DNA from 3 places in the Paenibacillus nitricinens genome. Region 1 is predicted to be linked to each of the others. Evidence: riboswitches for the same ligand, from Rfam matches in the RefSeq annotation. Region 1 holds a riboswitch; each other region holds the start of a gene.
What was found. Region 1 has a riboswitch for thiamine pyrophosphate ahead of ACN6KS_RS01370 (ECF transporter S component). Riboswitches for the same ligand answer to the same signal wherever they lie in the genome.
Positions count from the first base shown of each region.

Region 2: another riboswitch for thiamine pyrophosphate. It lies ahead of ACN6KS_RS02085 (ABC transporter substrate-binding protein); the one in region 1 lies ahead of ACN6KS_RS01370 (ECF transporter S component).
Region 3: another riboswitch for thiamine pyrophosphate. It lies ahead of ACN6KS_RS12485 (ABC transporter ATP-binding protein); the one in region 1 lies ahead of ACN6KS_RS01370 (ECF transporter S component).

Region 1 is NZ_CP183948.1:294,122-296,390, forward strand. Features, by position in the region: gene ACN6KS_RS01365 (hypothetical protein) at 211-1,014, shown strand; TPP riboswitch at 1,108-1,219, shown strand; gene ACN6KS_RS01370 (ECF transporter S component) at 1,327-1,962, shown strand; gene ACN6KS_RS01375 (ABC transporter ATP-binding protein) at 1,959-2,269, shown strand, end outside.
Region 2 is NZ_CP183948.1:466,793-469,061, forward strand. Features, by position in the region: gene ACN6KS_RS02085 (ABC transporter substrate-binding protein) at 1-987, opposite strand, end outside; TPP riboswitch at 1,147-1,257, opposite strand; gene ACN6KS_RS02090 (hypothetical protein) at 1,412-2,269, opposite strand, start outside.
Region 3 is NZ_CP183948.1:2,851,367-2,853,635, forward strand. Features, by position in the region: gene ACN6KS_RS12480 (ABC transporter permease) at 1-9, opposite strand, end outside; gene ACN6KS_RS12485 (ABC transporter ATP-binding protein) at 1-889, opposite strand, end outside; TPP riboswitch at 920-1,023, opposite strand; gene ACN6KS_RS12490 (amino acid ABC transporter substrate-binding protein) at 1,234-2,070, shown strand; gene ACN6KS_RS12495 (amino acid ABC transporter permease) at 2,122-2,269, shown strand, end outside.

The DNA of each region.
Region 1 (2,269 bases):
TTCAATTAGCCGCGCAAAGTTCTAACTCGGATAAAATCTATCACACGTAACCCTCCGTTCATAAAAAGTTAAGTCGAGTTTACCACATCCTTTATTTGGTGGCAAATCTGTATTTTATATCTGTTTAGCACTTCTCTATTTTAATATCATCCAAGAATTCTAAAAATTGATTGCATAGCATATAGATATAATTTGATATGAATAGGAGGTGTGAAGACATTGCCTGTCCTCTCTACAAGCACAATCATTAATTTACCTGTCGACGGTACCCGTCCAATAGATCAAGTTGTGATCGAAGTAGTTAACAATGGATCAGCTGGAGCGGCTTGTTATTTAACGGGTTTAGCCAATAGTGCAAGTCCTCAGACAGTCTTTATTGAAGAATTATTTGAGCTGCAATATCGGGAAACGTTAAGTAAGACCTACCCTATTGTAGAGGATTTATTTCAATTTAATTTTGTGTATTCACAGGAGCAATTAAAGATTCAGGTTTTTCTTGTGGATGTGAACGGTGTCTGGACGGCCGTTAATCTGGAAGTGTTTCAAGTAAGCCGTATAACCTCGGAAATACGTGATAACGTATCGGTTACATCGACTGACTTCGCAGCGATCAGCTTTATGAGGAGTCCTGCCTTTACTATTCCACAAGGTCTTGCGGCTGAAATTAGACCGGCTGCTTTAGATATTCTATCCAAAAGACCTGTGCGTTATATGGTCGTTGCAGGTGGAACTCTGGATGGGACATTTGAAAATTTCCCTACACCAACTACGGATATTCCTGTCACGGACACAGCACTGCTTGTCAATTACACCTGCACTACGGTCACGGGTGGAAAGGTGATTATGCAAGGTACAGGATCAGGGATCTCTGGTGCGTATGCGAATTTGGCCGTTAACTTGCTTAACGAGCGGCTCTCTTACGAGCTTCAGGATGAGCCGGTTACTTTGGTAGTTAACTCACTCTCAGGTGATGATGATCTCGCCGTCACTTTTAAGATGTCCGAGCAATGGTGAGCGTTCTACACTTAGATACCGCGATAGGGATACCCAAGGAACGAAAATCATATTGTAAAAAGTTTACTTATGATATAAGTTATAGGAAGTTGAATCGCAATAAACGGGTGCTTGATGAAGTCAGGCTGAGATAGCGGCCTTATGCCGCTGACCGTCAATCTGATCTGGGTAATGCCAGCGTAGAGACGTTATTGTCGAGCATCCTTTTTTTGATGCCATGCGCAAGCCTACCCATTAATGGGTAGGCTTTTTAAAATTACTCACATCATGCGAGCAACGAATCCAAGAACCTAGAAGGGAAGTTGTTGAAGCATGGAACAAGCTAAGCAAGGACAAAGGCAAGGACAACAAGACAAAGGGACGAGGTCACGGGGATTGAAGCTGACTGATATTCTGGTAACCATCGTGATCGCGGTCGTATTCGGTATTATCTATAAAATCTGGGGACCGATGTACGACGTGGTCAAACCGCTGGGTACCCATGCGGAGCAAACGATATACGGCATGTGGTTCATTGCCGGGACGTTCGCGTTTCTCATCATCCGCAAGCCGGGAGTGGCGCTTCTGGCTGAGATTGCGGCGGCTTCCGTTAGTGCGCTATTGGGCAGTGAATGGGGGCTTTCGACCTTGTATTACGGCGCGTTGCAGGGATTGGGCGCGGAGTTAGTCTTCGCGATTTTCCTCTATCGCAACGCGAACGTCTGGGTCACGTCGCTGGCCGCGCTCGCGGCGGCGGCGGGTTCGTTGGTGCTGGATTTCGGCTACGGTTACATTGAATCGTTGTCCGCTTGGAACTATACGCTGCTGATCGGACTGAGGGGACTCGGAAGTATCGTCATCGCCGGTATCTTCGCCTTCGGACTGTCCAAAGCGCTTGAGCTCACAGGCGTAACCAAAGTGTTGAGACCGGCGTCCAAGGCGGACTATGACGCATTGACACGACTATGACGGCTGGAGTCTCCATAGCTGCGAGAGTTAAGAACCTAAAGCTTAAGTTTGCCGGAGAGGACTCCTTGTTGTTCAAGGGCATTTCCCTTTCTTTCCACCAGGGGGAGAAGACGCTGCTGCTCGGCCCGAGCGGATGCGGGAAGTCGACGCTGCTGCAGGTGTTGAGCGGTTTGATTCCCGGTTCGATCGAAGTTCCGATGATCGCTGAAGAGACATTTGTTCCCGAGCGATGGGGATACGTATTCCAAGATCCGGATACGCAGTTCTGTATGCCATATGTGGACGAGGAGATGGCTTTCGTTCTCGA
Region 2 (2,269 bases), 170 kb from region 1:
CTTCAAATCATACATCCAGTCGCCGTAATTCTGCCAGACCTCGGTTTTTTGCTCTCCCCAGCGGGGGGCGTCGTCTTTATATTTCGGGCTAAGCCATTTTTGGCTGGCTAGGACAAGCTCGGCATCAAGGTCAGGCACAGCTTTGGATAATGTAGCGGCAGCCTCTTCTGGATGATCAATCGCATATTGATAACCCTTCGATGTGGCTTTCAGGAAAGCCTTCACCAAATCTGGATTCTCAGAAATCTGCTTCTCGCTCGTGGTCAGCACAGGGGTGTAATAATCGAGCTGAGGCGCATAATCCTTCAAGTACAGCATATCCAGAGGCTCTCCACGCAGTTCGGCTTCAATACCGGTCCAAGCGTAGAAGATCCAAGCGAAATCAATGTCACGTTTGACTGCGGTAAAATAGTCAGCTTCACCAATACTGATTAGCTTCACCTTTTTCACATCGCCACCAACAGGGTCCATGATCGCCTTCATGGCTGCTTCCTCGGCGGGAGATCCCCAGCCTCCGTAAGTTTTACCCTCAAAATCTTTTGGCGATTTAATATTGCGATCCACTGGAGCGGCGAATCCCGACGTATTATGTTGAATAATGGCTGCAATCGAGACAAGGGGAACGCCTTGTAGACGAGCTAGAGTCAATCCTTCCTGAGCGCTGATCCCAAAAGCAGCTTCCCCAGAAGTAACCATGGTATCGGAGCCTGCTGCGCCAGGTTGAACGATTTCTACATCCAGACCTTCTTCCGCGTAATAACCAAGATCCTTGGCTACGTAAAGACCGGTATGATTCGTATTCGGTGTCCAGTCCAGTGCAACCTTAACTTTGGTAAGCTCTTTTGGAGCATTTGATCCGGTCGCTGCATTCGATTCCGCAGCAGTCCCTTTGTTTCCAGCTGTATTCCCGTTGTTGCTGCCGCATCCGGCAATCGCAAGAATGAGCATACAGATGAGGCTAAGCATGAGTGCTTTTTTGACATGCATGTCTTCTTCTCTCCTTTAAGGTTGCCAGATCCCGTCATCCAACATGAACCATAAAGTGTAGTATGTACATTTCTTCTACATCTTTTGTGATCTACACAAAAAAAGCGCCCGAGTGATCGGGACGCTGGCTTGGCGCAAGGTTAGTAAAGGTCACAGGGACCAAAACCAATTGGCAATTCCTACGCTGGCATTATCCAGATCAGGTATAAGGGTCAGTATCTTGTGGGATACAATCTCAGCCGGCCAATTCCAGCACCCCTGGTTCTATGAAGTTAACGGGTATTTCCACTTGAAATATAAGAAAGTTTAGGTTTTGCACCTATACTTTATAGCTTATATTTCTTGCATACGCTGTATTATAGACGGCTGTTCTCGGAATGTCTAGTAGCATGATCCTAAATTTTTCAAATCTCTTAGTCCGTTTTCATTCATCCAGATCTTTATGTTTCTTGCGATGACGCCGCTTAAGCTCAGTAACCAGAGCACCTAGTGTAAGGACAACACTGATCATTATCCCGCTCATTATCACGAAGAGAGCAAGAAACTCAAAGGGGGAATAGCTAACCATTTTACTCCACTGAATCTTTCCATCCAGATCGTCAATGACTTGATTCATGCCATAAATCCCACTTACCACCGTAAATACAGTGAGGATCATCAGCAGATTATCCCGGCGCTTCGACTGGAATTTATCTTGATACTGAAACAGGTCAGTCAATGTTTCTTTTACTTCCTCGAATAGAGCGTCGTTCCCGTATACTTTACGCAGCTGAAGAAAAATCTCCCGTCCTTGCGACTGTGAGATTAGCTCTAAGAAATAAAACTTTGCCGAGAATTTATTAATCGAGTAGATTAAATTATCGATCTCATCATAATCGTGGTTTATGCGTAGTCGGGAATGCATATTTGCCAGCTTTAGCAGAACGATTTTGTGGAAAATATTGAGTAGAAATCCGTAATAGTATTGCCCGTACATCTGGTCGGCCAGGCTAATGGCGATCTTTGGTTCAGCTCGGGTAAGGCAGCAAAAGGTCTGCTCATTCATCATATAATACGTGTCTGGGCCCCATCGATTATAGGAATGCTCATGACAATAATTCGCAATATACGCTGGGTCGCTGGCACTGGCATAGGGCTTGCCGTTCAGATCAATTCCATCAAGCTGAGAGGCGCGATAGCGGATATTTACACTAATCTCATCAGAATCTCCTTCATTCTGAAAGCCGTAAAAGGCTTGCACCTGCATTCTTTCATCTACGAAAAAGGGAAGGGTCTCGAAATA
Region 3 (2,269 bases), 2.6 Mb from region 1:
GGGCTGCATACAGTCTCCGCTCCAACTCTTCCCGTAACGCTATAAACCGGGGTTCATAGTTCAACTTGTAATGTCTTGGCCTCGGTAAATCAACGACAATCTCCTGGATTTCGCTATGGATTCCTCCAGACAATAAATAAATCCGATCGCTTAGTAATAGCGCTTCCTCTAGATCATGGGTGATGAGCATCACTGTTTGACCCAGCTCATCCCAAAGCTCCAATAGCCAACGGTGTATCTCACGTTTGGTCATAGCATCGAGCGCTCCAAACGGCTCATCTAGCAGCATAAGACCGGTCCCGCCACCAGCTACAAGCGTTCGTAGAAATGCGACTCGCTGTTTCATGCCACCCGACAGCTCATGGGGATATGCCCTCTCTACATCGGCTAAACCGAAACGTGAAAGCATTTCTTGAATGCGAGAGATCGTCTGTTGTTTGCTAAACGTTGGTTTAATCTCCCAGGGCAAAAGACAGTTGTCGAGCACGGTTCTCCAAGGCAACAGCAAATCCTGCTGAGGCATGTAAGCGATCTGACCTAAGCGAGTAGAGGATGACGGGTTCGAATGAATTATTATTTGCCCGTGAGTGGGTTCGAGCAAGCCTGCTATAGTTTTGAAAAGCGTGCTTTTTCCGCATCCGCTAGCCCCAATGACCGAGACAAACTCTCCTCTGCTGATATCTAAGGATAGATCTGCAAATACAGGGGGGTGTTCAGATTCCGGAAAAGAGTAGGTTAAGCCTTGAATGGATAGGATTGTCGTGATGATTGAACCTCCTAAACGTTTTGTGATGGATAAACTTCTTGTATGCTTAAGTTTTGTGATTGATTGTAAACAAATAAAGACCCATTCATTTCCGAAGGGAAATAAATGGGTCAAAAAGTTCATTCTGCATAGGAACACTAAAATGCATGGGATGAAAATTCTGCTCCACTTCCCTCCGCTGGTATGATCCAGATCAGGTTCCAAGGGTCCGGAGCTTGAAGCTCCGTCTCAGTCGGCCGACTCCCCTAGTGAAATAACAGGTCCATATTTAATTTGTTTATAAATATACCATATCTTTCTGAGATGTAAAGAGAGGATCTTGTGAAGGATTATTCTAAGATTGGGTAATATAAGGGTAGAGATTTACCTAATATTACAATTCCGATGTATATAATCGACGGTATACAGCGGCCAGTGTAGTATACAATTTACCGGATGAATTCCGGGTAAAGAGAGGGGAATTAATTATGAAAAAACTAAGTTTAACTATTCTATTGGCGTTAACCGTGGTGTTTGTAGCGGCCTGCGGCAATAATTCGAATACCGGTACGTCTAAGAATTCTTCAGCTGGAACGAATGCTGGAAATACAGCCACTGCACAAAACAGTCTGGAAGCTGTTAAAGCTAGCGGCAAATTGCGTATAGGAACAGAAGGGACCTATGCACCCTTTACTTATCATGACGCTTCGGGCAAACTGACCGGCTTTGATGTAGAAATTGCTGAGGAAGTAGCGAAGCGTCTCGGTGTTGAACCAGAGTTTTTTGAGACACAGTGGGACGGTATTTTTGCTGGGATGGATGCCAAGCGGTTTGATGTTATTTTTAACGAAGTATCCATTAATGAAGATCGTAAAGTGAAATATGATTTCTCCGAACCGTATATCGTATCTAAAGCGGTATTGATAGTGAGTGAAAACAATGAGGATATCAAAACCTTTGCAGATCTTAAGGGGAAAAAAGCCGGACAATCTCTGACCAGTAACCTGTCTGATATCGCCCGTGAGAACGGGGCTGAAATTGTAGCTACAGATGGCTTCAATCAAGCGATGGACCTATTGACCTCAGGCCGAATTGATGCAACTGTAAATGATGGTTTGTCTTATCTAGACCTGAAAAAGCAAAAGCCTGATGTAAAAATTAAAGTAGTAGATGAGATTCCAGACGGTTCACAAAGCGCAGCTGTTTTCTTAAAAGGCAACGAAGAGTTGGTAAAAGCAGTTAGTGATGCAATTGTTGAAATGAAGAGCGATGGCACGTACTTAAAGATTTCTGAGAAATACTTTGGTGCTGACGTTTCAAAATAATTCAAGGGTTCAGAAGCTAACCAGCTTGGAGCCAAAAAAGGATGTCTAAAAATGGATGACCGCAAAATACAAATTTTCTTAGATTCACTGCTACCCCTGCTAAAAGCTGGGGTGGCTTTTACCATTCCATTGGCATTGATATCATTTGCACTGGGAATGATCTTAGCGATATTGACAGCACTGGCTCGTCTCTCCCCGT